DNA from 2 places in the Rothia terrae genome. Region 2 is predicted to be linked to the other one. Evidence: predicted binding sites of a transcription regulator. Region 2 holds the regulator's gene; the other holds the start of a gene.
What was found. The regulator LexA, encoded in region 2, represses DNA repair genes until DNA is damaged. The targets are predictions, from matches to a motif close to TCGAACANNTGTTCGA.

Region 1 (16,205 bases), 120 kb from region 2:
AGTCATCCGAGGTCTACGAATACATGAAGTCGTACACTCCCTACGAAAACATTCGCCCGGTGGTTTATCCGCCCATTGCTGCAGTTACCAGCTTGAACGATACCCGCGTCTTCTACGTAGAGCCGGCTAAATGGGTAGCTCAGCTGCGCCACACCATTGACAAAAATTCCGCCACTCCCCTTCTTAAAATTGAGATGGACGGCGGCCATGGCGGAGGCTCCGGCAGGTACACCCGCTGGCGCGATATCGCCTGGGACTACGCTTTTATTCTCACCCACATGGGCATTCCCACTGCTGGCTAAGGAGTACTAAAATTCAGCACCTGTCATCGGAGCCAAAGTCAACGCTACCTGGCGTCATTCTGCAATCCTTACTCTCACGTTCGCCCTACCGCGAGAAGTGGGGGCCGTTCGTGCAACGACGCCGAGGCGACGGTATTAATCAGCGCGCCGTAGCTGCCTTCATGGCGGCAGAACTCAGCGATAGAACAGGGGTTGAGTACGATCCTGTTCAGCTTAAAAATAGGATTGCGCGAGCACTCAAAGGTGATGTCTTTACCGACGAAACTGCCGGGCTCTTTAGCTTCGCTTTTGATTTTTCATATAAGGATTCGCAAGAATTACGCCGCGCAATCGCAACAAGCTATCTCAACCAGCGCACCCACAAAGAGTTACGCAGTGCCGCCCCCATAGTGGCACACGAAAAGGACCATATCTCACTGGCCACAACATTTGTTTCTTATATCGATGATGATGGCTTTTTGACTTGTTTTGAGGTCACTCAAACGATTCAGATTGATGTTGATGAGACCCAATACATTTCCCCACTTTTTGAGGGTGCCGACTTAGAAAGCATCACCGTGTTATTCGGCGGTGAACTTGTTGACTTAGCTGATTCTGATGAAGAAACCTTCAACGAGTACAACAGGGTGTGGAAGCTCAAGATTAAGCTTCCGCGCGTCTTTACCAAAGGCGAGATTCACCAGTTCAAGTATCGTTGCGATCTCAATGAGGGCGTGGACGATCTTATCCCACTACCTGTAGCCGAAGGAGAGAAGCAGAAGTACATTGACCAGGTAACGTTTGGCCCCTTCGGTGCGCCGTACTATAACCTGACGATGATTCTGCGCTGCGATAAGACCCCTCAGAACATGACTCTGAATGTGTGGACGTCTCCCGATAATCGTGAGACGCTGATTTCCGAACCTGTCGAAGAGAATTCCAAGATTTTTACCGCATCCTACCCGGTGCTCTACAAAACATCGTTCGGTTACGCTTGGGAAGTTTCTCCATAAATCTTTGCCACCCCTCCCCTGTAAGAAAGTAGACAGTGGTGCTATCCCCCGATATTTCGCTTTTGCTCAACACCAACGTCCAAGTGTCGTCGATGGTGCTCACCAGCACACAATTGCGCCAGGCAATTGCGCAACCGTCGGCACGAAAAATCTTGTCCCAGTACTACCCGGCAAATACTCGCATTGAAGAGAACGACCTCAGCGTTCGTGCTATCTCGCGAGCTATTGCTGAGAGTCAGCAACGGCTCTACGGTGTGAACGTATCTCCTACCAAGTACAAGGACCGAGTGCGCCGGGCTATCGCGGGGCAAAGCCTTACGCCTGATACCGTGCACTTGTTTGCCGATGCTTTCGAGTTTGATGATGAGACAGTTAATCAGCTTCTCTCTCAGCTCAGCCATGAAAATGCGCTGTCTTCTACCGCGCTGACCTACCTCCACGAGTTCCCACAGGCATCCGTCAACCACGCCTTCTTGGATATTTCTCCTACAGGACGCGGCACCACAGAGCTTTCTATTAACTGCACTATTTCAGCGCTGGAATTAGGAAGTAGCTCGTTCATTCTTTTCGTACCGTTTACTGTGGGCGAGGCTTACAAGGTGCAGGGGTGCACGGCAACTCGTGTGAGTGCTGAAGGGCAGTGGCTCTTTGAACTTGATGAGCCGCTTGCGCCACTTTCGAACGCTTTACTGACTATGTGCTTTGAGGTTGATACGGAACAAGAGGGCGGTAGCCACTTAATGCTGTTGCCCTTTTGGGGTAAATACAACGCTATTGCGATTCGTGTGAACTCCGGATCAGACACCGGTGAAGTAGCTATTGAAACTCAGGGAATGGGCGCTACAGAATCGGTTCAGATTTCTGACGGTGTGTGCAATAGTGGCGTATATTCCAGATACTTTCCCGCGGTTGAAAATGAAACTCTGAAGATATTTTGGTAAACCACCGGTGGAATAAAAAGTAATCTTCTTTTCATTTTTAAAATATATTTTGAACTAAAAGAAACTTAAGAATAACTATAATATTTGTTATAGTAATAACGCTTCTCAGTACGCTTCTCATAAATACCGCTGCGAGTAGACAAAACACCGCTTCATCATGCGCTCCACCGGTACAAGTCAACTCTTCAGGTCCTTACATAATTCCGGATACCCAACAGTAAAAAAGCTGCTCTTAGCCCTCGCTATAAAGGCTGCGACATAAGCGCGACGCGTCCCACTTTAGACTTTTTACATAAGCAGTGATTGCCATACTCTCAATCATTGCTTAGATAAAGCATCGAACACAGGTTCTGATGAGATTAAAAATTCAATACGAGCTTTACGTCGTTATCGAACACAAAACCCCAATTATTATTCGAGGCGACACCGAAGATCCGGCACGCAAGAACCCCATCTGACAGTGCTGCTAGCTATTGATTCCACACTCATTAGTTCGATGCGTTATAAAGTGCCCACCCCTGGCACATCCCCCACACATTATGCATATTGGGTATCGAGTGAAGCCCGAGATGCTAATAACAAAATGGTTAGCTGATTGTTCGTAGCCTAGCTAATCTTATATAGACCGGCGGACCCCAAACGTCGATTTATATATGAACTCCTTGCCGGAGCTGTACTCGCCGGCAAGGAGTTCTTTGTTTAAGAACCGTGTTTTTAAGAGCCCTCTTCACCAGGAATGTTCAGGGGCAGGTGTAGCCGGGTTAGGTCTTTCTTGACAGACCTCGCCCTTCCCATAGCCCGCAAGAAGGCATACAAATGGCGGCCGCCGGGTCTTGTTAATTCCCAGCGGCCGCCACCTCAAGCGTTAGCTACGAAAATTAGCCTTCAACGCCCAGCTTTTCAAGAATCAGCTCACGGACGCGTGCAGCATCTGCCTGGCCGCGAGTTGCCTTCATGACCTGGCCAACGATAGCACCAGCAGCCTGAACCTTGCCCGCGCGAATCTTGTCCGCGACGTCGGGCATCGCGGCAAGGGCCTCGTCAATGGCAGTGTTCAGTGCGCCGTCGTCAGAGACCACGGCAAGGTTACGCTTCTCAACAATTTCAGCGGGTTCCCCTTCGCCGTCAACCACAAAACCGAGAACCTGGCGGGCAATCTTGTCGTTGATCTTCTTCGCTTCAATCAGCTTGTTAAGTTCAACAACGATCTGAGGCGTAGCACCGGTTTCGGTGAGCTCAACTTCGCGGTCCTTTGCGATGCGAGCGATTTCGCCCATCCACCATTTGCGAGCCACTGATGCGGGTGCACCGGCGGCCACGGTTTCTTCGATAGCGTCCATAGCACCGGCATTGACAACGTCGCGGAACTCTTCATCTGAGAAGCCCCAGTCGGTCTTCAAACGCTTGCGACGCTCTGAAGGAGGTTCAGGCAATTCTGAGCGCAGACGTTCAATCCATGCCTCGTCAGTGACTACGGGAACGAGATCAGGCTCAGGGAAGTAACGGTAGTCGTCAGCATCTGACTTAGGACGACCAGCGGTAGTTTCGCGGGTATCCTCGTGCCACATACGGGTTTCCTGAACGATCTTCTGACCCGATTCCAGTACAGCTGCGTGACGCTGAATTTCGTAGCGAACAGCGCGTTCCACCGAACGCAGTGAGTTCACGTTCTTGGTTTCAGTACGGGTACCGAACTCGGTGGTGCCCTTGGGCATGAGCGAAACGTTAGCGTCGCAACGCACGTTACCGCGCTCCATACGAGCGTCCGAGATGCCAAGGTTCTTCACGATTTCGCGAATAGCGGCAACGTAGGCACGAGCCAGCTCAGGTGCGCGCTCCCCTGCCCCCACGATGGGACGGGTAACGATTTCGACCAGCGGAACGCCCGCGCGGTTGTAGTCAACCAGTGAGAACTCAGCGCCCTGAATACGACCCGATGAGCCGCCCATGTGAGTCAGCTTGCCAGCGTCCTCTTCCATGTGCGCACGCTCAATATCGATGGTGAAGACGGTGCCGTCCTCAAGCTCGATATCAATCGAACCGTTAGCAGCGATAGGCTCATCGAACTGTGAGGTCTGGAAGTTCTTGGGAGTATCCGGGTAGAAGTAGTTCTTACGCGCAAAGTGCGAAACCGGAGCGATTTCACAGCCCAAAGCCAAACCGAGCTTGATGGATGATTCAACAGCTTTGCCGTTGACCACGGGAAGCACACCGGGCAGGCCCAAGGACACCGGGGTGATGTTGGTGTTCGGGGTGTTACCAAAGCCGTTGGGAGCAGCGTCGAACATCTTGGTTGCGGTGTTGAGCTCTACGTGCACCTCGAAGCCAAGTACCGGATCGTACTTTTCCATGGCTTCTTCAAATGACAAAATTTCGTCAGACATGTACCTTACGCTCCAAAATCGAAGTCACGGATAAGTTCAAGAGTGTCAGGCATCTGCTCGTGCAGGGGTGCACCCCACTGTAATTCAAGCAGAGCCTCGAGTCCTGCACCAACGCGGTACAGGCGAGCGTCCTCATGTGCCGGCGCAGTGAACTGAATACCAACGGGCAGGCTGTCTTCATCTGCAAGACCAGCAGGCAGTGAGATCGACGGAACGCCAGCCAGGTTGGTGGGCACAGTTGCGATATCACCCTTGTACAGTGCCATGGGGTCGCCCTTTGACTCTGCCCCCAGCTTGAAAGCCGTGGTGGGAGCGGTGGGTGATACCAGAACGTCAGCTACTTCAAATGCTTTTGCGTAGTCACGCTGGATGAGGGTACGGACCTTCTGAGCTGAGCCGTAGTACGCATCGTAGTAGCCTGCACTCAAAGCGTAGGTACCCAGAATGATGCGGCGCTTAGCTTCGTCACCAAAACCAGCAGCGCGGGTAGCACTCATGACGCGCTCGATGGTGATCGGGCCTTCTTCAGGAAGCACACGCAGACCAAAGCGAACACCGTCGTACTTGGCAAGGTTTGAAGAAACCTCAGAAGACATAATCAGGTAGTAGGCGCCGATAGCTTCTTTCACAGACGGCAGTGAAACCTCAACGATTTCAGCGCCAGCATTCTTGAGAAGCTCCAGAGACTCGTTGAAACGGTTGAGCACGCCTTCTTGGAAACCTTCGCCTGAAAGCTCCTTGATAACGCCAACGCGCAGACCCTTGAGACCGCCTTCTGCGGCGCCCTCGCGAGCAGCATCAACGAAGTTGCCTACCGGGCGGTTCTGTGAGGTGGAATCCAAAGGATCGTGACCTGCAACAGCCTCGTGCAACAGTGCGGTGTCCATGACGGTACGCGCACAGGGTCCCACCTGATCAAGCGAAGATGCCATAGCGATGACACCGTAGCGAGAAATTGAGCCGTAGGTAGGCTTCACGCCGACGCTACCGGTCACCGCAGCGGGCTGACGGATTGAGCCACCGGTGTCAGTACCCAACGCCAAAGGCGCCTGGTAACCAGCAACAGCTACAGCAGAGCCGCCGCCGGAGCCACCGGGAATACGATCAAGCGACCAGGGGTTGCGGGTAACGCCGAAAGCTGAGTGCTCGGTGGTTGAACCCATCGCGAATTCATCGAGGTTAGTCTTACCCAGAATCGGCATGCGAGCTTCGCGAACCTTCTGAGTGACGGTACCATCGTAAGGGCTCATCCACCCTTCGAGCATACGTGATGCTGCGGTGGTGGGCTGACCCTTGGTCACAATCAAGTCTTTAATAGCAATCGGAACACCGGCAAGAGCAGGAAGTTCCTTACCCTCTGCGCGATCCTCATCAACACCACGAGCTACTTCCAACGCCTCTTCAGCGTTCAGGTGCAAGAAAGCGTTCAGACCGCTTTTGCCCGCTGCACGGTTTTCAGCGTCAAGAGGCTGACCGTCGGTAGCAATAATGTGATCAATATGAGCCTGAGTAATCTCAACCGAGGTAAGCTCACCGGACTCCATCTTTGCAACTAGCTCAGCTGCGGAGAGTTTAATAATGTCAGTCATTTTATCCCTAGCCTTCATCCAGAATTGCAGGAACCTTGAACTTGCCGTCTTCTGCATCCGGAGCGCCGTCCAACGCTTCTTCAGCAGTCAAGGTGTTGCCAACGACGTCTTCGCGGAAAACATTCTGCAAAGGAAGCGGGTGGCTGGTTGCAGGAATATCGTCTGAGACGGCGTCCGATACCGATTTCACAGACTCAACAATGATCTCAAGCTCTGATGCCAAAGCTGTAAGTTCATCGTCTTTCATTTCAATGCGAGCCAGTTCCGCAAGGTGCGCAACTGTCTCACGTGTAATGGCAGACATAAATTCTCCGTACACTCGTTTGATTTTCTCTACCCAAGTTTAGCCGCCGCCGCTTGATTCTCCCACTCTGGACGTCAGCCACCGGCGCAAAGGTGAGTTTTTCAACTAATCCCCGCGCAGGACGCTTCCTAGCGGGCATATAAAAAGGTTCCCGTGCTCATAGAGCACGGGAACCTCAAAAACTATATAAAGCTACTCTCAAAGATTAGAGAGCGGGCAGGGTCAGAACCTGGCCAACCTCGATTACATCGGGGTTAGGGATGATGTCAGCGTTTGCTGCTGCCAGTGCTTCCCAGCCATTGTAGCCGTGTGCGTAAGCGATTTCTGACAGGGTGTCACCTGCAACTACGGTGTAGGTGTTAGCAACGGGTGCTACTGCTACGGGAGCAACAGGAGCAGCTGCAATAGGTGCCTCAGCAACAGGTGCTTCTTCAACTACGGGAGCTGCAGGAGCTTCAACAACGGGTGCTTCTTCAACTACGGGAGCTGCAGGAGCTTCAACAACGGGTGCTTCTTCAACTACGGGAGCAGCAGGAGCTTCCTGTACAGGAGCAACTGACTCTGCCTGTGCCTGAACGTTAGGTGCACCAGCTGCATCAGCAGCGGTCAAGCCCAGTGATGTTGAGCAAGCGGGCCATGCGCCCCAGCCCTGACCAGCCAATACGTTTTCAGCAACGCGAATCTGCTCAGCCTTTGAAGCAGCGGTAGGTGAACCGGTGCCACCGAATGCTGCCCAAGTTGAAGGGGTGAACTGCAGACCGCCTGAGAAGCCGTTACCGGTGCTGATGCCCCAGTTGCCACCGGACTCGCACTGTGCCAGTGCGTCCCAGGTCTGCTCTGATGCTGCGTTAGCGGGGGTCAGTGATGCTGCAACTGCTGCGCCACCGAATGCCAGTACGAGTGCTGAACGACGAATGTTGGAAGTAGTCTTCACAATGCTCCATAGAAGGCCACCTTGCGCTCGTTCCATCCCTGGACGTCTTCACGCTGTCGTCTACCTTATAAAGTTTAGGTTTCATGTGTTTAGGTTCTGCCCTGTAGACGACATCAGGTGTGCGGCAAAACCCAGCATGCGTTCGAAGTTTTCCTGCTTCGAACTCTCCCTATCAAAAGGGAGCGGATTTCTCGTTGATAACGATACTGTAACGATTTTCGTTTTGCCAACCTCTTTTTGAGACAAAACCGTGAACCTTGTTCCACCTCACAGACTTTAAGGTTGTCTAAATTTCTGGTATTTTCCGCGCGATTACCATCACAGGTGTTTTCCTTAAAGCGCGGGAACACGCGTTACCCCGGGGTGTTTTTGTTATCAAATCGTGACCAAAAGATGTATGAGAAACACCCGATTCCACCCGGCTGTCGATCGCGAAAAAAAATTTTAAATATTTTTCGCAAGCACGTCTCAGGCGGTCAATTTTCCTCGATTTTTAAGGCAGGATGCGGTGTTGCGCATCACTACACACACCGCATCGCCCTTAATTATTCAGCATCTTATCCCCCGCCTATGGGGACAAATTACGTGACATTAACCCACGTAACTTCGCTTTTTATGACGCAGAGCCGGTCGAAAGTAACTGCTCAAACCCGGCTTCATCCAAGATTTTGACACCCAGCTGTTCGGCTTTTCCAAGCTTAGAACCAGCCGAGGCACCGGCTACCACGTAGTCCGTTTTCTTTGAGACTGAACCGGATGCTTTACCGCCTCGAACGATAATCGCTTCTTTGGCAGAATCACGTGTGAAGTTCTCGAGTGTACCGGTCACCACCACCGTCAGCCCCTCCAACGTACGTTCGATGGAGGCGTCTCGCTCATCTTCCATGCGAACCCCGGCAGCTGCCCAGCGCTCTACAATCTCACGGTGCCACGGCACCGTAAACCACTCGGTAATAGAGTCAGCAATAATCTGCCCTACCCCGTCAACGGCTGCCAGTCGCTCTACGCTCGCCTCGCGAATTGCGTCCATAGAACCAAATTCGGTTGCCAAAGCGCGCGCAGCGGTAGGCCCCACGTGCCTGATAGAAAGTGCGACCAGGACGCGCCACAGCGGTTGCTGCTTAGCTTTTTCAAGCTGTTCGAAGAGCTTTTCAGTATTGCGAGAAGGGGCGGACGGCTTTTTAGCCGTACCTCGCGTATAGAAGTAAGGAACACGCTCGGTCTTACCCGTAGCAACTCCCTTCACTTTCTTCTCTCGCTCAATGCGAACGTCCGCCAGGTCCTCAGGCTTGAGATCAAAGAGGAAAGCCTCGCTCGTCAGAGGCGCGGTACCAGGCTCAGCAGGAGCCGTTAAAGCACGCGCTGCTTCTTCGCCCAGCGCCTCGATATCCAGTGCTCCACGCGAACCAATATGATAGATGCGCCCCATGAGCTGAGCTGGACACGATTTAGCGTTCAAGCATCGAATATCGATATCGCCTTCTTTAGCTGGAGCCAGCGGCTCACCGCACGAGGGACATTCCGTGGGCATCACGAATTCTCGCTCAGTGCCATCGCGCAAAGCCACCACAGGTCCAACGATTTCAGGAATCACATCGCCAGCTTTACGAAGCACGACGGTATCACCAATCAGAACACCCTTAGCCTTCACAACGTCCTGATTATGCAAGGTCGCCATCGACACCGTAGAACCAGCGACCTTCGTCGGTTGCATCATACCAAACGGCGTTACTCGGCCGGTGCGTCCAACGCTCACCAAAATATCGAGCAGCTTAGTGTTCACCTCTTCAGGCGGGTACTTGTACGCCGCCGCCCAACGCGGCACGCGAGAAGTATAACCCAGCTGACTCTGCGTCCTAAAATCATCGACTTTGATCACAATGCCGTCAATCTCGTGCACCAGATCGTGCCTGTGCTCACCAAAGTGAGCAATGAACTCAAAAATCTCTTCTGACGTATCGAGCAACTTCGTATACGGGCTCACCGGCAGACCCCAGGCTTCGAGCTGATCGTACACCTCAGACTGTGCCGCGAGGTCTAACCCCGGGTGAATACCAATACCGTGCACAAACATACTCAGAGGCCTAGACGCTGTCACCGCCGCATCCTTCTGACGCAACGAACCAGCGGCAGCGTTACGAGGGTTAGCAAAAGGAGCCTTGCCCTCTTCTACGATGCGTTCATTCAGCGCCTTAAAATCAGCGGATGAAATAAAGATTTCACCGCGCACCTCAAGCTCTTCAGGGTGGTTCTCCCCCGCCAACTGAGTGGGGATAGTTTTAATAGTCAGCACATTGTGGGTAACGTCCTCACCGGTATAGCCGTCACCGCGAGTAGCCGCACGCACCAGCTTTCCATTGCGGTAATAGAGGTTAATCGCCAAACCATCAATCTTGAGCTCGGTCAGCCACCGCGTCTTCTCACCCGCAATACGACGCGCGTTCTCACCGGTTTTCGCCAGCCAAGCTTCGAGCTCCTCAAGAGAGAAGATATCCTCGAGCGAGTACATCCGAGAAATATGTTGCACCGGCGCAAAAGCCGCAGATGCCTCGCCACCTACCTCCTGAGTAGGCGAATCATTAGCCACCAGCTCAGGGTGCAGTGCCTCAAACTCTTCAAGTTCTTTAAACAGGGCGTCATACGCCGCATCCGAAATGGTCGGAGCATCGTTCACGTAGTACTCGGTACGAGCATTACGCACACGATCAGCCAAATCGTCGTAGCGTTCCTTGAGCTCCTCGCTGACGCTCGGTCCCTCAACTTTTTCTCGATCGGTAATGTTCTCGACGGTATCTGCGGGATCAATAGCCACGGTAACCTCTTTTCCTGTTCTTCTCTCACTATTGTGCCCTATGGACGCGGTGAGAATAGAAAAATGGCCGGGCATTGCGGCGTGCCCGGCCATTCACAAAACGTGTTCTTACTGCTCGTGAGACAGCTCGCGCTCCGAAACAATCTGGGGATCATCAGGGGTAGCGGTGTGAGTCACGGTGTACTCGTTGGCGTCTTCTACAATCTGGTGAGACTCGGTGGCTGTTAGAGCCTTCAGTTCAGCAGCACGTCGGTTAGCTTCTTCTTCGGTAATCGCATCGGCAACCACCACAGAGATGTTGTCGCGTCCACCGGCTCGCAAAGCAGCGGTCTGCAGAACATCTGCGGCGTCTTGCGGGTGCTCAACGGTGGCCAGCACGCGCGCCATGTAGTTGTGTGAGAGTTCCCCCGAAAGACCGTCGGAGCACATCATGAGTCGGTCGCCAGGCTTAGCCGGAATAACCCAGAAGTCGGGTTCCCAGTAATTGCCGGTTCCCAAAGCGCGAGTAATCACGTTACGACGCGGGTGGGTCAGGGCTTCGAGCGCGGTAATCTGGCCGGTGTCAACCAGGTACTGAACCTCGGAATGATCAACAGTAATCTGCTCTAGACCTACGCCCTCGAGTTCGCCGGAGAGCGAGAGAGAGTCCGCTGTCTTTTCGAGGTCTTCACCGCGCACCAGGCGATAAGTGCGAGAGTCGCCCACGTTGAAGATAAACCACATATTCTGGTCACCGATGTAGGTGAGCCATGCGCCGGTCAAGGTGGTGCCTGCACGCTGGTTCAAGGTGGTCTTAATGGATTCGTCTGCCTCGCCAATAATCACGCGCAAACGCTCAAGTGTGTTCATGATCTGCTCGTTGAGCGCAGTGGTGTTCTTGCGTTTGCGTGAACGATACGAGGACGCGGTCTCACTCTTTTGAGCCTCACGCTCAGCCACCATATCGGCAAGTGCCTGCTCGTTCTCTTCTTCGGTCATACCACCGGGCTGCGTAAACAGGTGCGAATACGACAGGGTACGCACAGCAAGACGCGAAGCAACTTCGCCAGCCTCGTGCCCGCCCATACCGTCAGCAACCACAGCAAGGGTGCCCGCCACGGTCAAAGCGTCTTCATTATTATCGCGAAAGGCACCCTTATCCGTTGCAGTACCCGTAAAAATCGTCAGGTGTGAATGGGTGCTCATTCGAAATCTATCTCCAGTTCATTACCAATACCCGGGGTAATTGCCACGGGTGATACGTTGCCAAACCCGCGTACGTTGCGTACGCCTTGAGGAATCAGCACAAATTTTTCGTCGTTTTCAATGGTTTCAGCGGTGGTGTCGTCAGTGAGAACCACGCCCGGTTCAGCTAAGGCTACCAAACGCGAGGCAAGGTTGACGGTCGGACCGTACACATCACCCAGACGAGGTAGCACGCGTCCCCAGACAAAAGCCACACGAGCTTCAGGAAGGTCGGGGTTCTCACGAATCATCTTTGATAGCGCTAGAGAAATACGTGCGCCTGCCTCGGGTGATTCCGTCAAGAACATGATTTCATCGCCCACGGTCTTGATGATGCGTCCGCCGCCCACTGCAACAACCTCGGCGCACTTTTGCTCAAAGGACTTAATCAACGAAGCCAACGTTTTCTCGTTCATCTGGCGAGAGAGCGAGGTGTATGAGACCAGATCAGCAAAACCGATACCGCGAGCTAGGGGCAGAGCATTCTGATCTGTGACACTGTTTTCTTTCTCGGCTCGCAACGCTAAACGAAGCACCGCAGCGTTGAGCTGACGCCTGTAACCGTAGACCGCAATTTCCTCAAGCTCATCAATGAACTCGGGCAAAATAGTAAGTAGTTCTTCTCGCGCTTCGGCATCGGTCTTGCCACCGTTGACCACCATGTCTTCAACAAGCGCTTCGACCTGCCACGCGACCATGCGGTCCATCATCTGCCCCACCGAACGGGTGATGGAGATGGCGCCGTCTTCTGTCACCACGCCTTCTCGCACCAAACCCGTAATGCGACGCAGGGCATCGGCATCTAGTTCGGTGAAGTACTTATCGTCATCACTGACGTTGGGAAAACCCAGTGCTCGCCAAATTTTGCGAGCCGATAGCAACGAAACTCCCGCAGATTCAGCGGTCTCACGGCGGCGCAGAGTGCGATTTTGTCCGAGGAGAACGCGTTCTAACTCGCGGATGCCTGCTTTAGCGGCATCGCTACGGTACACATTATTTTGCACTCGGTTAGAAAGAAAGTTCAGCGCAGTGGTGGCCGGACCAGTGACGGGAAGGTTTACGGTACCTTCTTCTGCCTTTTCGTCCACTGTCATAACCTTTCATATGTCTTGTCTCGATGTATCGCTCAATAACGCTACGCCAATTTTAGCCGATGTGAGCCACAATACTTCACATAGAGTCTTAGTGCTGATAAGAGACGGACCGTGTTTGTTATTTGTCTTTTGACCTTAACAATGACCGACAGCCGTCTTATAAACTTTACGCTCTACTTAAAAACTTCTGCTGAGCAGACTGCGTCAAACGAGAAAATTTCTGGGGCACAGGAACACATTCCACACGATGAGTGGTACATAACGCGTCAACCACAATATCACCGGCGCCTTTGAGTCGGTGCATCTGAACATTCATACCGCGGATGCGATCAAGGGGCAACGATGCCTGCATCTGGCCCGCATCCATCAGAATCAGACGGTAATTGGTCAAGAAATACTGGCGGCGCAACCAGTGCACCCAGCGTTCAGCTGCCTTGTATAAAGCAACCGCCGCCGCAATAAAAACCACTGTGGCTAACACCAGCGAGGCCGGTTTAACAGTGCTAGCAAAACTAGCCAAAACAATAGCAAGCAAAACATAGAGCCCTGCCCCGGCAAGGGCTTTCGGATGCATTCGAGTAGCGGTTAGCACCTTTTCGTGTTCTACCAGCTCTGTTTTTAATTTCATAGCCTTATCACTGTAGTCAATATTGCTGGGTAATTGCTCAAAACCAGGACGCTAGGGCAACGCTATGCGCCGTATGATTCAGGGCGCATATGGACGATATCCCCGGCAGCAAAGCTCCACATCTTACCCCGAGCATCACGCACCTGCAGTTCCCCTTCACCATCGATATCGATTGCCCGCCCCTCAAGCACTGTGTTATCGGGTAAATGCACCTTAACGTCTTGACCTACGGTCGATAAGCGAGAACGCACTTTGTCCAAAAGGCATACTCCCGATGAGTCCGGTCTTTCAGCATCCCCGTACACACTCGCAAAAGCGCGGTAGTGACGTTCAAAATGCTCCGCCAGACTCCTCAGAACCGCGTCCAAATCGAGCTCTTTACCTAGAAGAACATAGGTAGAAGTGGCTGTCTCAACCGGCAATTCAGACTCGCTCATATTCACGTTCATGCCAATTCCCACAACCACCGATGCTCCCCCGCCGGGTTCAACGACCAGCTGGGCTAAAACACCGCAAATTTTCTTATGCCCCACCAGAACATCATTGGGCCATTTAATAGAGGCATCGAGAGAGAATCCGCGCAAAGTATCCACCGCTGCCACCGCAACCAGCATCGTAATCCACCGCAAAGACTCTAACGGAAGCACCTGCCCAGAACCCGCGTGCGGACGCACCACAAAAGAGGTACACAAAGCACTATTACGCGGAGCTTGCCACTGACGATCCAAGCGTCCTCTCCCCTGACGCTGATCAGCTGTTGCAAGTACAGAAAGCTCGCCCCATGCATCCGCGGAAGATGAGCTCAGCTCAGCCACAGCATCAGCATTTGTAGAACCCGTATGATCCACAATGATCACCCGAGAGAACCCTGCCCCCATGTCAAGAGAAGACGACAAGCCATTTCGCTGCATAAACTCCACCTCGCCAAACCGTCTGTATATTTACAGCAAGACTAGCACCGTGCACCTCGCGCCAGCTGCACGGATTACTCAGATGAACACCCCTGCATGCGGTACATTGAATACCAAAAGCACGTACGTGCCACAAACACTTCAGACTCACCAGGAGAAACAACTCATGAGCGTTTTCGCCGTCACCTATGTTTATGCAGATGCAGACACCCAGGCACTCTACCGCCCTGAACACCGCAAATACCTTGCAAGCAAGCTCGAAGAAAATAGCCTCATCGCGTCGGGCCCCTTCACCTCAGGAGAGACCCCCGGTGCACTGTTGATTTTCTCCGCAGAATCAGAAAACGAAATTGAAGAAATCATTGCCAAAGACCCCATGAATATCGGCGGCGCAGTGCTGAGCTACACCATTCGCGAATGGAACCCTGTTCTCGGCTCAATCGGAGCCTAGTCTCCACATAAAACACACCGGCGGTTATAAATAACGGCCGGTTTTATAATGTATAACGCCTATTCACACCGGTAAATTGCTCAAATGTGCACCGTATTTAGGGTGCTGAGCAATAAACTTATGTGACGCTACGCAAAAACTGCTTGGGACATTTGATGCACACCGGGCACCACAAAACTTGCTAGGAAGTACAACATGTCTGAAGAAACCACGCCTTCACCAGAATTCGACCTCACCACCACCGCCGGTAAAATCGCTGAATTTTACGCGCGTCGTGAGCAGTCACTCTTACCTGTCGGCGAAGCGCCCGTGGAACGCCAGCACGCTCGCGGCAAGAACACCGCCCGCGAGCGCATCGAGATGCTCTTAGACGAGGGTTCTTTCGTAGAGTTTGATGCTCTGACGCGTCACCGTACCACGGCATTCGGTATGGACAAAAAGCGTCCACTGGGTGACGGCTTGGTTTCTGGCTACGGCACCATTGATGGACGCCTAGTTGCTATTTACTCGCAGGATTTCACGGTCTACGGTGGCTCGCTGTCTCAGGTGAATGGTGAAAAGATTGTCAAGGTTCAAAAGTTCGCCTTGCGCAACGGTTGCCCTGTCATCGGCATTAACGACGGTGGCGGCGCTCGTATTCAGGAGGGCGTGGCGTCCTTGGCAATGTTCGCGGATATCTTCCGTATGAATGTGCGCGCATCGGGTGTTGTACCTCAGATTTCAGTGATTATGGGCCCCTGTGCCGGTGGCGCCGCGTATTCTCCCGCCTTGACTGACTACGTGATCATGGTTGATAAGACCTCTCATATGTTTATTACCGGCCCGGACGTCATCAAGACCGTGACCGGCGAAGAAGTAGATATGGAAACCCTGGGGGGTGCGCGTTCGCACAACTCCGTCACCGGTACTTCTGCTTACCTTGCTGAAGATGAAGAGGACGCGTTCGATTTCGTGCGCGAAATTGTAGAGTTCTTGCCTTCTAATAACCTGACAGAGAACCTGCCGCTGGAGCACAATCAAGAGCCCACCATCAACGATGATGATCTTGATTTAGATACTCTGATTCCTGACTCAGCGAATCAGCCTTACGATATGCGCGCCGTGATCGAAACAATCGTCGATGATGGGCATTTCTTAGAATTGCAGGAACTCTACGCGCCGAACGTGATGATTGGTTATGCGCGCGTGGAAGGCCGCGCCGTCGGTATTGTTGCCAACCAGCCCATGCAGCTGGCGGGCACCCTCGACATCAATGCCTCAGAAAAAGCGGCTCGTTTTGTGCGTAACTGCGATGCTTTCAATATTCCGATTCTGACTCTCGTTGATGTTCCCGGCTTCTTACCCGGCACTGACCAGGAGTTCAACGGCATTATTCGACGCGGCGCTAAGTTACTGTACGCGTATGCTGAAGCGACTGTTCCGCTGATTACCATCATTACCCGCAAGGCCTACGGCGGCGCTTACATTGTGATGGGATCGAAGAAGCTGGGGGCCGATATTAACCTTGCATGGCCCACCGCTCAGATTGGTGTGATGGGCGCCCAGGGTGCTGTCAATATTCTTTACCGACGCGAGCTCGCGGCAGCGGCTGAGGCAGGCGAAGATGTAGAGGCAAAGCGCGCTGAGCTCATTCAAAAGT
Region 2 (16,205 bases):
AAGGTCGTTGAGGTTAACCTTGCCGTAGCCATCAGCTGCCAGAACACCAATGCCTTGGGCTTTAGCGTCCTCGGCAAATTCTTCGAGCTCAACGCCTGAAATCATGGGTACGTGGAAAATTGATCCCGCTGTTGATCGAACCACCTTAGGGTTATAGACATCAACGGTACCTTTAGACAGAACCACAAGATCGGCACCGGCGGCATCGGCAGTTCGAATAATAGTGCCTGCGTTACCCGGGTCCTGGACGCGTGCCAAGACAGCAACAAGGTGGGGGTTGATAGCGTCTGCACCCCAAATATCGGCAGGGGTTTTATCTAACATAAATGAAACCGCAAGAACGCCCTGAGGAGTCACAGCCCCAGCCATGGCATCCAGAACCTCATCGGTCACCATACGCATAAACACCTTGCGTCCAGCTTCAGGGGTCGGTGTTCCGTGGACCTCTTCCATCAGCTCAGCAATGTCATCGTGACGTTCAAACGCCGCCTCGGTAATATAGACCGCGTCCAAGACTGGGTTCTCAAGGTGAGCTTTCAGCGCCTCACGCACAGCCTGAGGTCCCTCCACCAAAAATTGCTTCTTCTTAGTGCGGACGCTACGGGTAGCGAGCTTAGCGATATCCTTCACGCGATCAGCGTGAGGGTTTTCCATCATGACGGGGGTGCACAGGCGTTCTTTAAAATCCATAGCCTTCATTGTCTCACGAATGCCAAAATGCTGTACCGCTCAACGACTAGCGGGAAAAAGGCTTGGCGTGCAGTCTCAAGTATCAACTGCTCATAAAGGCTACGACGAGCACGTATTAGACCGTAACTGGTGAATGTTCCACGTTCGAAAATCTAAATCACCAACCGCAAACTGATCAGTCTCATGACTCTGCGTAGGCAACCAGTAGAAAGGGCTCTGCCGAAACATAATCTGCTGACCGCTGTATGATTTCAGCTTTGATTCTAAGTCACGAGGACAAAGATCAAAGTTGAATCCTTCATAGATAAAGGTAGTGCAACCTTCGGTTTTAAAAACCACCCGAGCTTCATTTCTTTCAGCCCGCTCAGCACGTTCAGAAACACTAGCGTCCTTGAGAGTGCAGGTTATGTAGGTGTCAGTATGCTCAGCACTATAACGCTGGATAGCTAGATAGCCAGTAGGCACGCAGATAAATACCATGGCAACAAAGCCTGACCAGAGATAGAGCATCAAAGGAGAGACATCAGGTTCAACGTAATCATCCGGTACAATGCGAAAACCCAAAGGCTCAAATAAAATTTTCACAGTTCCACCTTTTTCACGGAATTTTCTTTAAAAGGCGTCCCCGGAATTTCTTCTCTTTGAAGAGGGAAAACCTCAACTTCTATCTCTTGCCCTACGCGATTCATAAAATGAAACCTGCTCAGATGATATCTGCTCCCGCAGATGGAGCTTCCCACACTCAAGGGTGGAAAGATCAACGGTCCAGAAGTTATCTTCTTCTCGTGTTTCAACGAAATACACCGAACACTTCTTGCTTTCCACCGCACCCCGGGTAGAAAAATGCCAGATATGAAAGGCCAGAGCAACGATAGCAAGCAGGATAACCCAAACAATAATGGCAATTTTTAACTTTTTATATTCTGGCCAGTCTATTCTCTGCCCATTGGTTGCTTGCTCCATTGTGCCTCTTCATCAGGAGTGGTTTACCTCATCATATCTGATTGTTCGACTCAGCCTGAGAAGTTTTTTAAGAGCAAAAATGCCGCCCACCTGACAGTGAGCGGCATTTTCAAACGCTAAAAAGCTAAAACTTACGCAACTTTGGGAGCTGAGGTGTCCTCAGGCAGGTTATCCTTAGCAATCTTAACGAGAGCTGAGAAAGCAGCTGAATCGTTAACAGCGAGCTCAGCGAGCATACGACGGTCAACCTCAACCTCAGCAGCCTTCAGACCCTGGATGAAACGGTTGTAGGTCAGACCCTCTGCGCGAGCAGCTGCGTTGATGCGCTGAATCCAGAGACGACGGAAGTCGCCCTTCTTCTTGCGACGGTGATCGTAGCTGTATACCAGTGAGTGAGTGACCTGTTCCTTAGCCTTACGGTAAAGGCGTGAACGCTGGCCACGGTAACCTGATGCGCGATCCAATACGACGCGACGCTTCTTGTGCGCGTTAACCGCGCGCTTCACACGTGCCACGTGTGTCTCCTTCGTCTTATGTCCCCTACCAGCAAAAACTAACGCCGGTAGCAGGAGCGAGTTCTAAAAAGTTCTATCAGCCCAACAGGGCACAAGCGGTGAAAAGAAGGGTGAACCTTACTTGTTCAGCATCTTCTTGATGACCTTAGCCTGACCACCGGTTACGATCTGGTCAGATGCCAGACGACGGGTCAGACGTGAGGACTTGTGCTCCAGGTAGTGGCGGCGGTTTGCCTGCTGGCGCTTTACCTTGCCAGTACCGGTGAGCTTGAAGCGCTTCTTAGCACCAGAGTGGGTCTTCTGCTTCGGCATGTCTGCCGTTCTCCTTTACGTTTCGCCTTGCGTCCGCCTAAAACGAGCGCAAGAAACTTGTGTCTGTAGCAATTGTTTGCACAATGCCACCTCGAAAGGTTTGGCTTATCGAGATCCAATGGAGTGGCCTCTAGCAGCCTGCGTGTGCTTCCCGGTGGGGTTCACCGTTCAGTCACGCATTGACATTCAGTTCTTTATTCTGCTGAAGCCTGTGCCTTCAATTCCTCGGGCATTGCATCTGCCAAAGAATTGGATACAGGGGTTGCAGTGGTGGTGTCGACGCGTTCACGACCCTTGCGTCCGCCTGAGTTCTTGTTAGAGTCACGGCGAGCTTCTGCCTTACCGCGAAGCGGTGCCAGAACCATCACCATGTTACGGCCGTCAACTCGGGGGTTAGACTCTATGGTGCTAACCTCGGCCAAATCTGCAGCCATACGCTCAAGCAGGCGCACACCCATCTCGGGGCGCTGCTGTTCACGACCACGGAACTGAATCATAGCCTTGACTTTGTCACCGCCGTTGAGGAAACGACGAGCGTGCCCAACCTTGGTTTCATAGTCATGGGTGTCAATCTTGAGGCGGAAACGAATTTCCTTCAAAGCAGAGTTAACCTGCTTCTTGCGGGATTCACGTGCCTTGACAGCAGCTTCGTACTTGTACTTACCGAAGTCCATGAGTTTACACACCGGCGGCTTAGCGTTCGGTGCAACTTCAACCAAGTCAAGATCCGATTCGCGCGCCAGACGCAGTGCATCTTCAACGCGAACGATGCCTACCTGTTCGCCGCCCGGTCCGACAAGTCGTACTTCCGGAACACGGATTCTTTCATTGATACGGGGATCGCTAATGACAAAGCTCCTGTACTAGATGGGGGTGAAACCCTCAATTTTAAGATTGTTATACAAACGAAAAAAGCCTTCGTTGCATACGCAAGCGAAGGCTCAAATACTCCTTTGAGTACAGATGATAATCCGCGAAAGGACCTATCTCTGTAATACCTGTCAGCCATACGACCGATGCAGGTGGGAAGCGAACTTCCGCTTGCAAACTTGACACTACTTTACACGGGGATAATTTTTAAGACAAGGTTTACCGCGATATTCCGGTGTGAATATGACGATATCCCTGCGGTTTAGGACGGTAGATTTCAGCTCACCTCACAGATGTGAGATTCTTATGACATGGCTAACGAAGAAAACAACACCTTCCGTTTTGAAGAGACCTCCGCTGAAGCATCCAACGGGTACGACCCTTCGCAGGAAGAAATTGATGCAGTAAACGCACAGATGCGTGATATCGCCGAAGTACCTGCAGTCGAGATCATCACAACCGCCGCTGTACATCTGATGAGCGCTGCAGCAGTCAAGTGCGGTCTAGCAGCTGAAGAAAATGCGCAGGAACTCAAAGACCTTGATGAAGCCCGCAAACTCATCACCGCACTTGCAGGTTTTGTCACCGCAGCAGCTCCCGAAATCGGATCACAGCACGCAGCCCCCTTGCGCGATGGTCTACGCACCCTCCAGCTTGCATTCAAAGAAGCATCCCAGATTCCCGACGCCCCCGGACAGGGACCGGGCGAAAAATTCACCGGCCCCGTTTACTAAGAGGTGGCTGACGCATCCGCCACGGAATGCACGGTAAGACGGCGGCCGATGCTAGATACGCTGTCAAACAAATGAGGGCGGGTACTTCAGTGAAGAAGTACCCGCCCTCACGCGTCATCCGAGAAGGTTTTAGACTCGCTAAGGCTACAGCTAAGCCGAAGCCAAGGCTACATGCACAGAGTCGACCTTTTCAGAGACCACCGTTGAAGCAGCGAGAAGTTGCTGAAAACCCTGCACCGTCGCGTTGAGCTCCTCACGCGTCAGGGCAGGACGCAAAACCAGCGTAATTTTGAGCTCTGGACCGTGGCCGCCACCATCCAACTCGCGTCCGGACGCATGGACAGTATTAACTCCCTGACCGCGCGAAGCGCGAACCGCCACCACGGCAGGCAATTGAGCCCCGATGCGGGTGAGCTCATGAGCAACCGCATCATCCTTATAGGAAGGAACCCACGGCTCATCCTTTGCCAGCGCCCAAACAGCTGGTCGACGCACCACAAAAGTCACGTCTTGACCAGGATTTACAACCATCAGCTGATTCTCGTCTTCCACAGCACTCAAAGACGTCTTGCGGATATCAGCCGCCACAGGACGAGCCTGAGGGTGCCACTGCGTCAGTGCATCAACATCAGTGAAAAGAGGAAGAGCCTTGCGCCCGTCAGGAGCCTGGATGCTCACCAACGCCATGTCCGACTCCTTATCTGAAACCAAACCTTCATCAGTGATATGCGCCTGAGAAAGTTGCGCAACAACCGGCGCAAACACGCGCGTACCCCGCAGAGCCTGAACAACATCTTCTTCTCCAGCTTCACCGTGTGAAAACATCTCAAGCACACGCGCAAGCTTCTGTTCAGTTTCACCGGTATCAGTCGGATACTGATGCGTATGAGACGTGCCCTCCCCTAAGTTTCGCCCAGACCACGGCTGACCACCGGTATCAGTTTCTCTACCGGCACTTGCCAACTGAGCTTGAATATGAGCGGGAAGCTCACGCTTGCTATGGTGTTCGTGCGAGTGCTCAGCCATTATTCAGGACGTCCCGCAACCTTAAGAGCTTCCTCCAAGGTGAACTTACCGGCGTACAGAGCCTTACCCATAATGGCTCCTTCTACGCCCTCGCCCACCAGCTCACGCAAAGCACGAATATCATCTAATTGAGAAATACCGCCGGATGCGACAACCGGCTTATCAGTGCGGCGGGCAACATCGCGCAGAAGATCAAGATTTGGGCCCTGCAACGTGCCGTCCTTCGTAACATCCGTAACGACATAGCGAGCGCACCCATCATCCTCAAGACGATCAAGTACCTCCCACAAGTCGCCGCCTTCTTTAGTCCATCCGCGGGCCGCGAGCGTGGTTCCACGAACATCCAACCCCACAGCGATAACGTCGCCGTGCTCAGCGATGACACGACGCGTCCACTCGGGATCTTCCAAAGCAGCGGTACCCAAATTGATGCGAGCGGGGTTCAAGCTCAACGCACGAGCCAGCGACTCGTCATCACGAATGCCACCGGACATCTCAATCTTGATATCCAGCTTCTCAGCAACGCCCTTCAAGACTTCGATGTTGTCGCCGCGCCCAAACGCCGCATCCAAATCGACAAGGTGCAGCCATTCGGCGCCGGCTTCCTGCCAAGCCAGGGCAGCCTCCACGGGGTCGCCATAACCGGTCTCAGACCCAGCTTCGCCCTGAACCAAACGCACTGCCTGACCGTTTGCAACATCTACTGCAGGCAACAGTTCCAAATATTTTTTAGCCATCGAAAAACCTTCTCTCTTCACTCGCTGCCTGATTTAGTACGCGAAAAGCACGTAACCGCCGTAGGCAAAAGCAGCTAACCCAAGAATCAACAAAACAATCTGAGCGATAAGAGGCAGCCCCTGCTTGCGAAAGGAATAGCCACCGCCCACCAAGAACGCTCCAAAAGTCATCAAAATCAGACCGGATACTGTGGGATCCATTTATTCTCCTTCACTCTCGTCCAGGCGACCGGTCACAGGCAAAGAACCAATCCAGTTGCGCAACAGCTGCAAACCAGCCTCCGCTGACTTTTCAGGATGGAACTGGGTTGCACTCAACGGACCATTTTCAACCGCAGCAATAAAAGGACCACCGTGGTCAGACCACGTCACTTGAGGAGGAACCATCGACTCGTTGTTCTGATCGAAGTTCCATTCTTGAACAGCATAAGAATGCACAAAGTAAAAACGCTCATTCTCAATCCCGTGAAAGAGAACCGAGCCTTCAGGAGCTGAAATAGTGTTCCACCCCATATGTGGAACAACATCTGCTTTCAGTCGCTCAACAACACCGGGCCACTCCCCCATACCGGCAGCTTTAACACCGTGTTCCACGCCCTTATCAAAGAAAATCTGTAGCCCAACACAGATGCCCAGCACCGGACGCCCGCCAGCCACGCGGCGTCCAATCATACGCGGAGCATCGACCTCTTTCAGACCGTCCATCACAGCCTTAAAAGCTCCAACACCGGGAACAACCAAACCATCAGCACCCAGCACATCTTTTTCTCTACGCGATAAAACAACGCGAGCGCCAGCCGCTTCAAGTGCACGCACCACAGAACGCACGTTGCCCGCGCCATAGTCCAAAACGGTAACGGTAGGTTTACTGGTATTAGTCATTATTTACAATGCACCCTTAGTCGAAGGAATATCATTATGTCGGGGATCCGATTCTACGGCTTCTCGCAGAGCACGCGCCAATGCTTTGAATTCTGCCTCCGCAATATGGTGCGGATCGCGTCCGCCCAACACCTTGATATGCAGGCAGATTCCCGCATGATACGCGAACGCTTCAAATAGATGGCGCACCATCGATCCCGTGAAATGACCGCCGATTTGATGGAACTCAAACCCTTCAGGCTCACCACCATGCACCAGATACGGACGCCCTGAGATATCCACAACAGCCGAAGCAAGAGCTTCATCAAGGGGAACGGTCGCCTGACCAAAACGGCGGATACCCTTTTTATCACCTAAAGCCTGCTTGAGAGCCTCGCCCAGAACAATCGCGGTGTCCTCCACCGTATGGTGTACATCAATGTGAGTATCACCCGTGCACTTAATGTTCATATCAATCAGAGAGTGCTTGGAAAGGGCCGTCAGCATGTGATCGTAAAACGGCACAGAGGTATCGATGTTCGATGCACCGGTGCCATTCAGGTTGATCTCTACGCTGACACTGGATTCACTGGTAGTACGTTCAATTTTGGCAGTACGAGAGCCAAAATCTGTTGAAGATTGAGTCATGTGGTTAGCGTCCTTAACGAGGTGGTCTAGATTTTCAGAGCATGAAGCGAAACGGTTTTTCTCACAGAACTGTATGGCGGCTCTAGTGATCAGATGCAGGCAGGTAAGCGCCGGTGCTCACCAAATAATTCTCCAAAGATTGCAAGAAAGCTGTGGTTTCTTCTTGTGTACCTGCCGTCACTCTTAAATGCCCGGCAATACCGTTATCTCGAACTAAAATACCGTCTGCCAGCAAATACTCCCAGGCCTCCTTCTCATCCTGCAGCCCCGAGAAAAATACAAAATTAGAATCAGATTCAGCAGGCTTAAGTCCCAGCTCACGGAGCCTAGTCACGATGCGGTTTCTCGCATCCTTAATATCCTCAACGTTTGCTAACAGTTGCGTACGATGACGCAAAGCCGCCAAAGCTGTTGCCTGTGTGACCGATGACAGATGATAGGGCAAACGAACCAGTCGAACCGCATCCGCAATGGCAGGGTGCGCCGCGAAATAGCCCAGTCGCACACCAGCAAATGCAAACGCTTTACTCATGGTGCGACTAACCACCAAACGATTGCGTCCAGGTAACAGCGTCAGAGCTGTCTGCTCTGGATCTTGCGCAAACTCGGCGTAGGCTTCATCAACGATGAGAATGCCATCAAGTTCTTCGACCGCTGAGTAAACCCGCTCGATAACTTCTTTTTCCAGAGCGGTGCCGGTGGGATTGTTCGGCGAACACAGCACCACAATATGAGGGCGATGCTTGATAACTTGAGCAACCGCAGACTCTGCGGTGAGGGTAAAGTCCGCCGCACGCTCTCCGGCGATAAATTCGGTATTGGTACCATCAGCCAAAAGCGGGTACATGGAATAGGTAGGCACAAAGCTCATGACGCTTCGCCCTGGCCCGCCAAAGACTTGGAAAAGTTGCTGAAGTACTTCATTTGAGCCGTTAGCAGCCCATACATTGTCAGCTGTGAGCCCGTGTCCTAAAAACTCTGCGAGTTCTTGACGCAACTCAACGAATTCACGGTCGGGGTAACGATTGAGTCGGTGGGCAACTTTACCGATTTCAGCACCGATGGCTTCTACCACCTCATCGGGCATCGGGTGCGTATTCTCATTGACGTTCAGCGTAATAGGAACATCAATCATGGGCGCGCCATACGGTGAGCGACCACGCAAGTCGTCGCGAATAGGCAGGTTCTCAAGTGCTTGTAATGCTTCACTCACACTGCCAGTCTAATCACAACTACGACGTACTAACCATTCATTACGGGGATTTCCAGATTCTGACCAGTATGCAAAGTAGTGCTGGAAAGATTATTGACGTCGATAATCAGATTCACCACATCACGAGGATCCGATTCGGGGCTCACTTCTCGCGCAACATCCCAAAGGGTTTGACCAGCATCAACAGTCACTGTACGACCCACTGATGATGAATCAACCGGGCTTGAACCAGCTTGGGCATCCTGAGGGGCGATAAAGGATGCACCGACTAGGACGATGAGGGCACCTAGAGTCATGAAAGAAAGTCCCTTGAGCATAGAAAGTAGGCGGCCTCGACGAGATGTCCGGGCAGCCGGCGCGACGCTCGGGTTTAAATCTCGTTGGTTTCGAACAGGCTGAGGAAGCTGCCGCGCAGGCTTGATCACTCGAAGCTGAGCAGAAGGAAGCGGTGCGCTCTCTACCCGTTGCGGACGAACCACAGCGTTAGCACGCGAAAAAGCCGTGCCGGGGCGGACAGGACGCGGGATAACTACAGTACTCACTATCGGAACTCCTTCTTACTGAACAGGAAACCAAATATTCGAAACTTTGTTCGAACTTCGTATATATGTTCTATCAGAAAATTCGAACATAGTCGAGAAAAATTAGAACAAATGTTTGGTTTTCGAATAAAAGTGCCATAGGCTGATAGAACTAAGACACCAGTGAGCACTAGTCAAACACTGGGGACTGACAAAATAAGGACTACAGAAACGAGCAACCAGTGAGTTACAGCACGCCAGATACTCCGCAGGGTAAGCGTCCTCGCGGTGCTAAGCCCCTCACCGCTCGCCAACAGAAAATTTTGACCGCCATTTCCACCGCCATTGATGAACGCGGTTATCCGCCGTCAATGCGCGAAATCGGAGATCTCGTTGGTCTAGCATCGCTTTCTTCTGTCACTCATCAGCTCTCGCGTTTGGAGCAGATGGGATATATCCGTCGCGATTCAAAACGTCCCCGCGCTATTGAAGTCCTCAATTTTGGCGATGCGGAGCATTCTGCTGAAGAGACCACCGCAGACCTTGTGGCTTTACCGCAGATTCCCTCTTTCGAACCGCCCTCTCACGATCTTGCACAGGTTCCTTTGATGGGCCGCATCGCAGCGGGTGCTCCCATTACAGCGGAACAAAACATCGAGGATGTCATGGCACTACCTCGACAGCTTGTTGGAAACGGCGAGCTGTTCATGTTGCGTGTTAAAGGTGATTCCATGGTTGATGCAGCAATTATGGATGGTGACTGGGTGGTTGTACGTTCGCAGCACACCGCTAACAACGGGGATATTGTGGCGGCTCTTCTTGATGATGAAGCGACTGTCAAAACTTTCCGCCAACGCGATGGTCATACCTGGCTACTGCCCCAAAACACCCAGTATGAGCCCATTATCGGCGATCACGCTCTTATCATGGGCAAGGTAGTTTCGGTTCTCAGAAGCCTTTAGAGCAAAAGCATCTGCACATCAAAAGAGGCCGCCCCACCATCGTGAATATGGTGGGGCGGCCTCTTTTATGTGTTACCTGATTTTAATGGCGGGCAAACCTTCACTATTCTGCATGAACGCTATGCCCCGCACCAGGGTTATCTATTCTCGAAGTTACGAGCGATTTCTTCAGGGGTCTGAATCGGGATCATGCCGGTAACAGGCAGGTGCTCACGTTCCAATTTAGCTTTGGTAATCTTCCACAGAATGGTGAGGACAACAAACCAAAGCGGGATAAGAATCAAAGCGATACGGGTATCTTCGCCCAGTGCCAGTGCAAAAACGATAAAGGCAAAGAACGCAAGAATAAACCACGGAGTGATTTTAGGAAGTGGCATGCGGAACTGCGAGGCCGCATGACGTTCAGGGAACTTGCGATGGTAGTTGATGTAGCTGACCACGATGCTACCCCAAGTAAAGAGGATGCAGGTGGAGCACAAAGATGAGATCACGGTGAATGCCGAAACCAGGGTATCACCGGCTAGCAGCAACGGGATCGACAAGAATGCGAAAACCGCGGTGAAGAAAACAGCATTAGACGGCACATGACGCTTGTTTTTGCGTGCAAAAAGTTTAGGCGCATGCCGGTCAAGTCCCAGCGAGTACGCCATACGGCTAGCCGAATAAACACCGGAGTTGGCGCTGGACGCGGCAGAGAGCAGAACCACAAGGTTGACCACAAACGCTGCGCCGGTGAATCCGACCATGCCGAACATGGAGGTGAAGGGGCTCTGTTCTGGATCGATGTCTACCCAGGGAGTAACCATCATAATGATGCTCAGTGCACCCACGTAGAACACCAAGATACGCATGATGATGGAGTTAATAGCCTTAGGTAGGTTTCGGTGCGGGTTTTCGGTTTCAGCAGCTGTGGTACCTACCAGCTCAATACCGATAAAGGCAAAAATACCCATCTGGAAGCCCAGAATAAAGCCGCTCAGACCGGTGGGGAAAAATCCACCGTAGTTCCAAAGGTTAGATACCTGAGCTGTCGTTCCGTTGGGATTATGGTGACCGCTGAAGATCAGGTAAAGACCAACAACGATAAGCGCCAGAATCGCTACGACCTTGATAATTGCGAACCAGAACTCTGTTTCGCCAAAGAATTTAACCGGCTGAAGGTTCAAAATTAAGAGCGCTGAAGCCGTGAGCAAAGCCGGTAACCAGACAGGAATATCGGGGTTGAAATACTGGGCGTAGGCGGTGATAGCTACGATATCAGCGATACACGCAACAACCCAGGAGAACCAGTAGTTCCATGAGACGAAAAAGCCGGCCCAGGGACCGATAAGGTCTTTGGCGATATCGCCAAAGGTTTTGTAGTTGAGGTTGGACAGCAGGAGCTCACCGAGTGCTCGCATCACGAAGAAAAGCACGAACCCGATAATCATGTACACAAAGATTACCGAGGGGCCGACAAGGCTGATGAGCTTACCCGAGCCGAAGAACAGACCGGTACCAATCGCGCCGCCAATTGCAATCATTTGCAAATGACGGTTTGACAGGCCGCGATCCAGTTTTTGCTCAGAAATATCTTTAGTTTGAGCGCTAGATGCCATTGCTATTCACCTGTATTGATGTGTATTTCACGGTGTTGAAAGCTCAATACCTTGAGGCTACTGAACGTTTGGATTTTATGAATAAAATCCGCCAGTGAAAATTATAGATTTACTATGCTCTCAAGCACACTAATACCAATGGTACTTCCTTTTAAAACTGAAAGGATGGAAACCGCACAAAATAACGGGGGTTCTTCCTTCCTTTGTGCGGGGTTATCGATGATTACCCGCATCCAGCGAAGGAAATGACAGAGTTTGCTATGCAACGCTGATGCTCGTAAAAACAAGATGACGATGTATGTTCAAGTTTCTACAGTTGAGAAATAAAAATCGCGGGGCTGGTTTTCAGAAACCAGCCCCGCGACACCAAGACGTTTTCAAGGATCGGCAAAGAGCCTAGTCAATGCTGGCAGCGAGTCTCTCCAAAGCACCGACCGTAACGTCCTTATTTTGGGTCGTCCAAAAAGGCGGTAGAGCTTTCACGAGGTAGCTTCCGTACCGCTGAGTGGCGATGCGCGAATCTAGAACAGCAACTACACCGCGGTCGTTGACGGATCGCACTAGACGTCCTGCTCCCTGCGCCATACGAATCGCAGCGTGGTAGGCAGAAACAGCCATGAATCCGTTGCCGCCGGACTCAGCCACCGCGCGTGTACGAGCGGCAGACAGAGGATCATCAGGACGAGGGAAAGGAATGCGGTCCATAATGACCAGTCGGCATGAGTCACCAGGCACATCGACACCTTGCCATAGGCTCATTGTGCCAAACAGGCAAGAATCCGTGTCTGCGCCAAATTCTTTGACCAGCGCACGCAACGATGATTCTCCCTGCACGAGAATATTGAGATTGGTGCGTTCACGTACGTATTCTGCAGCAAGCTCTGCCCCACGTTTCGAGGAAAACAGTCCAAGCGCACCACCACGAGAAGCCTCAATCAGCTCTAGCACGCGCTCAAGTTGCTCTTCAGACACGCCGCGTCCGGGTTTGGGCAGGTCAGACGCAAGATAAAGGACGCCCTGCTTGGGGTAGTCGAAAGGCGAACCTACGTCCACGGCCTCCCAGCGAGGTGCGCCCGTTCCTTGAAGCCCCAGTGCCCCCGCGACGGAATCGAAAGACTCCCCCACCGTCAAGGTAGCCGATGTAAGCACCACGGTGCGGTCTTCGAAGAGTCCTTCGCGCAGGCGGCCTGCTACTGACAGCGGTGCGACGTGTAAGGTTGCAGGATCCGTATCGGAAGCAGCCACATATCCGCGTCCTGGCTCCCAAGAACCTACACGCGAGATCCAGACAACCTCGTACTTTTCATCGGCATTGAGCATGCGCTCGGCAAGCTCCATCACCTCGGTGAGCTTAGCGCGAGCCATCTGGCGGCCGGCATCGGAGTCTTTAGCGTCGCTCTTGGTATCGGACAGCGCCGTGCGTGTAGCGTCCAAAACCTGGCTCATGGCATGCCCAACACGTTCGGGCAGTCCCTTCGGCAACAAGGCGGCAGGAATTCCGTCTAACGCGTTATCCAAGTTTCGTGCAGCTGACTCAAGCGGAGAAGAATCTGCTTTCGTATTCTTCTTCATGCTGCGGGCTGCGGAATGAACCATCGCCGGTGAGAGCGCACCGGTAACAGCTCCGGTGACGCGGTCAGCAAGTTCATGGGCCTCATCAATGACCACAATTTCGTGCTCAGGCAGAACGCCGATGCCTTCAAAGGCGTTAATTGCCAAAAGAGCATGGTTAGTAATCACGATGTCAGATTCATTGGCACGAGTCTTTGCAAGCTCTGCAAAACATGACTCTACCAACGGGCATTTACGTCCCAAACACTCAGAGGCGTTAACTGAAACCTGTCGCCACGCTTTATCGCTGACACCTGGAATGAGCTCATCGCGGTCACCGGTATCGGTAGTTTCAGCCCAGGCGCGCAAACGCAGAACCTCTTCGCCTAATCTGCCGGTAGCTCCACCGGGATCAACATCGAAGAGAGTTTCTTGCTCATCATCGGGGTAACCGCCCTCAAGCTTGTGCAAGCAGACGTAATTGTTGCGCCCTTTAAGAATCGCTACCTCTGTCTCGCGCTCAGGGCGATCTCCCACTGACTCGAGCAGACGCGGAATATCGCGGTTAACAATCTGAGACTGCAAGGCCAAGGTAGCGGTCGCCACAATGATTGGTTTATCACTGTGTTGAGCATAGTGCAGGGCTGGAACAAGGTAGGCCAAAGACTTACCGGTACCTGTGCCCGCTTGAACCAGCAAGTGACGGTCTAGTTCGAGAGACTGCGCAACGTGAGCGGCCATGGTTCGCTGGCCGTCGCGTTTCTGCCCGCCGCTGGCGTCCACCACCGCGTCGAGAAGGTCAAGGACGTCTGCAGCCCCCGGCAAAGTCTCAAGCTCTTGACCGGTCAAGGGCTGGCGCTGGGATTCCTGCCCACCGCTCATTAGCGCACCGTTTCGGTTGCACCGGCATCCAGTGCTTCTTGAATTTCAGGTTCTAGAACTTCTAAAAGTTCTTCATCAAGCACGTACTCTGATAGCTCTGATGCGACTTCATCACGCACGAGTGCCTGTACGTAGGTGCCATCTGAGATAAAGGCGGTACGCAAAATTTCTGCGTCCCATTCGTGCAGTCGTGAGACTACCTCACCGTGTGCGTAAGGAACCATCAGATGGACCTCAATGGAAGGACGCGGAATCATATCCGCAATCAGCTCTTTGAGCTCGTCGACTCCCTCGCCGGTACGAGCTGAAACAACAACGCTGTTTTCCTCGCGTAGACGCAAACGCTCAACCACGAAAGGATCAGCAGCGTCAGCCTTATTGAGAACGATGAGCTCGGGAACGTGCCGTGCATCGACCTCAGTAAAGACCTCGCGTACTGCCTTGATCTGCCCCTCAGGGTCGGGGTGTGAAACGTCAACCACGTGCACAATAAGATCGGCGTCTGCCACTTCTTCTAGAGTGGAGCGGAATGCCTCAACCAGCTGCGTAGGTAGCGAGCGCACAAAACCGACGGTATCAGAAAGGGTGTATCCCACACCGTCAGGTGTTTGTGCCTTTCGGACGGTCGGGTCAAGAGTTGCGAACAGGGCGTTTTCGACGAGGACGCCGGCGTCGGTGAGGCGGTTAAGCAAGGAGGATTTACCCGCGTTGGTGTAACCCGCGATAGCCACCGACGGCACGCGATTGCGCTTACGGTTAAGACGCTTGGTCTCGCGGGCGGGCTTCATCTGCGCGATTTCACGACGCAGTTTTGCCATGCGAGCACGCAGGCGGCGACGGTCCAACTCAATCTTTGTTTCACCGGGGCCACGCGAACCAATACCTTCACCACCGGCGGCGCGTCCACCGGCCTGACGGGACAGGGATTCACCCCAACCGCGCAAACGCGGCAGCATATATTCAAGCTGCGCCAGCTCGACCTGGGCTTTACCTTCACGAGATTTAGCGTGCTGCGCAAAGATGTCAAGAATCAAAGCGGTGCGGTCGATGACCTTTACCTTGACAATATCTTCAAGTGCACGACGCTGTGAGGGCGCGAGTTCGGAATCAACAATCACGGTATCGGCGCCCTGCATCTCAACAATTTCTTTGAGTTCCAGCGCTTTGCCTGAACCGAGAAAGGTACTGGGGTCGGGCTTCATGCGACGCTGAACAAGGCCATCAAGCACCTCAGAACCAGCAGTTTCTGCCAGCGCTGCAAGCTCGCGAAGGGAGTTTTCAGCGTCCTGAACCGTACCTTCAGTCCACAACCCGGCTAAGACAACGCGCTCAAGGCGAAGCTGTCGGTACTCAACTTCGGTAACGTCTTCAAGCTCCGTTGAAAGACCTGCAACACGGCGAAGTGCGCGACGTTCTTCAAGATCCCGCTGTTCACCGTCATAGGATGAGTGTTCTTCGCGAAGGTCAGAGAGTTCGCGAGCGCGTTCGTCTAGGACTTTAGAGGATTTCGGTGTTTCTGCTCTGCCCAACACTCGCTCTACAGTTGCTCGCAACTGCTCGTCGCTGGGCAGTTTATCGGTGTTGGGAGTGTCAGTCACTACGGAAAAGTCCTTTCGACAAAAATAATGCTCCCCTATTCTATCGAGGGAATGAGCGTCCTGACTATGCTCGGTGTTGGCTTTTCCCCCACGGCGTACAGCTTGCGCGTTTAGGAACTAAGGTGTGAGCACGTAAAATGGGTTTTATGGCAGAGCAGCATTATTTTTCATCGAATCCCGTTTCTGAGTTCACTCCTCAGCAGGTGAAAGTTCGGTTGGCGGGGCAGGATCGTACCGTGGTGACGGCACCCGGCATCTTTTCACCTGCCGGTATTGATAAGGGCACCGCTGTTCTGCTCGCTGAGGTTCCGCCGGCTACCGGTTCGCGCATCCTTGATATCGGATGCGGGTGGGGTCCAATTACCCTCACAGCGGCTTTAGAATCGCCTGATTCGCAGGTTTATGCCGTTGACGTCAATCAGCGTTCAATGGAACTCACCCGCATGAATGCAGAGCGTTTAGGAGCTACCAATGTGCAGGTATCTTTACCCGAGGATGTTCCAACCGATGTTGAGTTCGATCTT

Region 1: the regulator LexA is predicted to act here: its motif matches at 7,577-7,592, upstream of IDM49_RS08630 (LysM peptidoglycan-binding domain-containing protein).

The regions. Positions count from the first base shown of each region.
Region 1 covers NZ_CP061539.1:1,877,955-1,894,159, forward strand. Annotated here, with positions in the region: gene IDM49_RS08600 (S9 family peptidase) at 1-302, shown strand, start outside; gene IDM49_RS08605 (hypothetical protein) at 413-1,294, shown strand; gene IDM49_RS08610 (hypothetical protein) at 1,333-2,235, shown strand; gene gatB (Asp-tRNA(Asn)/Glu-tRNA(Gln) amidotransferase subunit GatB) at 3,114-4,619, opposite strand; gene gatA (Asp-tRNA(Asn)/Glu-tRNA(Gln) amidotransferase subunit GatA) at 4,625-6,208, opposite strand; gene gatC (Asp-tRNA(Asn)/Glu-tRNA(Gln) amidotransferase subunit GatC) at 6,216-6,512, opposite strand; gene IDM49_RS08630 (LysM peptidoglycan-binding domain-containing protein) at 6,718-7,446, opposite strand; gene ligA (NAD-dependent DNA ligase LigA) at 8,060-10,333, opposite strand; gene IDM49_RS08640 (PP2C family protein-serine/threonine phosphatase) at 10,367-11,443, opposite strand; gene IDM49_RS08645 (adenylate/guanylate cyclase domain-containing protein) at 11,440-12,576, opposite strand; gene IDM49_RS08650 (YdbT family protein) at 12,743-13,204, opposite strand; gene IDM49_RS08655 (biotin--[acetyl-CoA-carboxylase] ligase) at 13,267-14,115, opposite strand; gene IDM49_RS08660 (YciI family protein) at 14,282-14,566, shown strand; gene IDM49_RS08665 (acyl-CoA carboxylase subunit beta) at 14,762-16,205, shown strand, end outside.
Region 2 covers NZ_CP061539.1:1,762,852-1,779,056, forward strand. Annotated here, with positions in the region: gene IDM49_RS08080 (TrmH family RNA methyltransferase) at 1-690, opposite strand, end outside; gene IDM49_RS08085 (hypothetical protein) at 790-1,275, opposite strand; gene IDM49_RS08090 (hypothetical protein) at 1,348-1,653, opposite strand; gene rplT (50S ribosomal protein L20) at 1,785-2,168, opposite strand; gene rpmI (50S ribosomal protein L35) at 2,286-2,480, opposite strand; gene infC (translation initiation factor IF-3) at 2,675-3,328, opposite strand; gene IDM49_RS08110 (DUF1844 domain-containing protein) at 3,662-4,084, shown strand; gene IDM49_RS08115 (SseB family protein) at 4,235-5,110, opposite strand; gene priA (bifunctional 1-(5-phosphoribosyl)-5-((5-phosphoribosylamino)methylideneamino)imidazole-4-carboxamide isomerase/phosphoribosylanthranilate isomerase PriA) at 5,110-5,847, opposite strand; gene IDM49_RS08125 (hypothetical protein) at 5,881-6,048, opposite strand; gene hisH (imidazole glycerol phosphate synthase subunit HisH) at 6,049-6,729, opposite strand; gene hisB (imidazoleglycerol-phosphate dehydratase HisB) at 6,733-7,356, opposite strand; gene IDM49_RS08140 (histidinol-phosphate transaminase) at 7,439-8,569, opposite strand; gene IDM49_RS08145 (LysM peptidoglycan-binding domain-containing protein) at 8,599-9,111, opposite strand; gene lexA (transcriptional repressor LexA) at 9,333-10,052, shown strand; gene IDM49_RS08155 (amino acid permease) at 10,190-11,650, opposite strand; gene IDM49_RS08160 (ATP-dependent DNA helicase) at 12,047-14,083, opposite strand; gene hflX (GTPase HflX) at 14,083-15,681, opposite strand; gene IDM49_RS08170 (class I SAM-dependent methyltransferase) at 15,828-16,205, shown strand, end outside.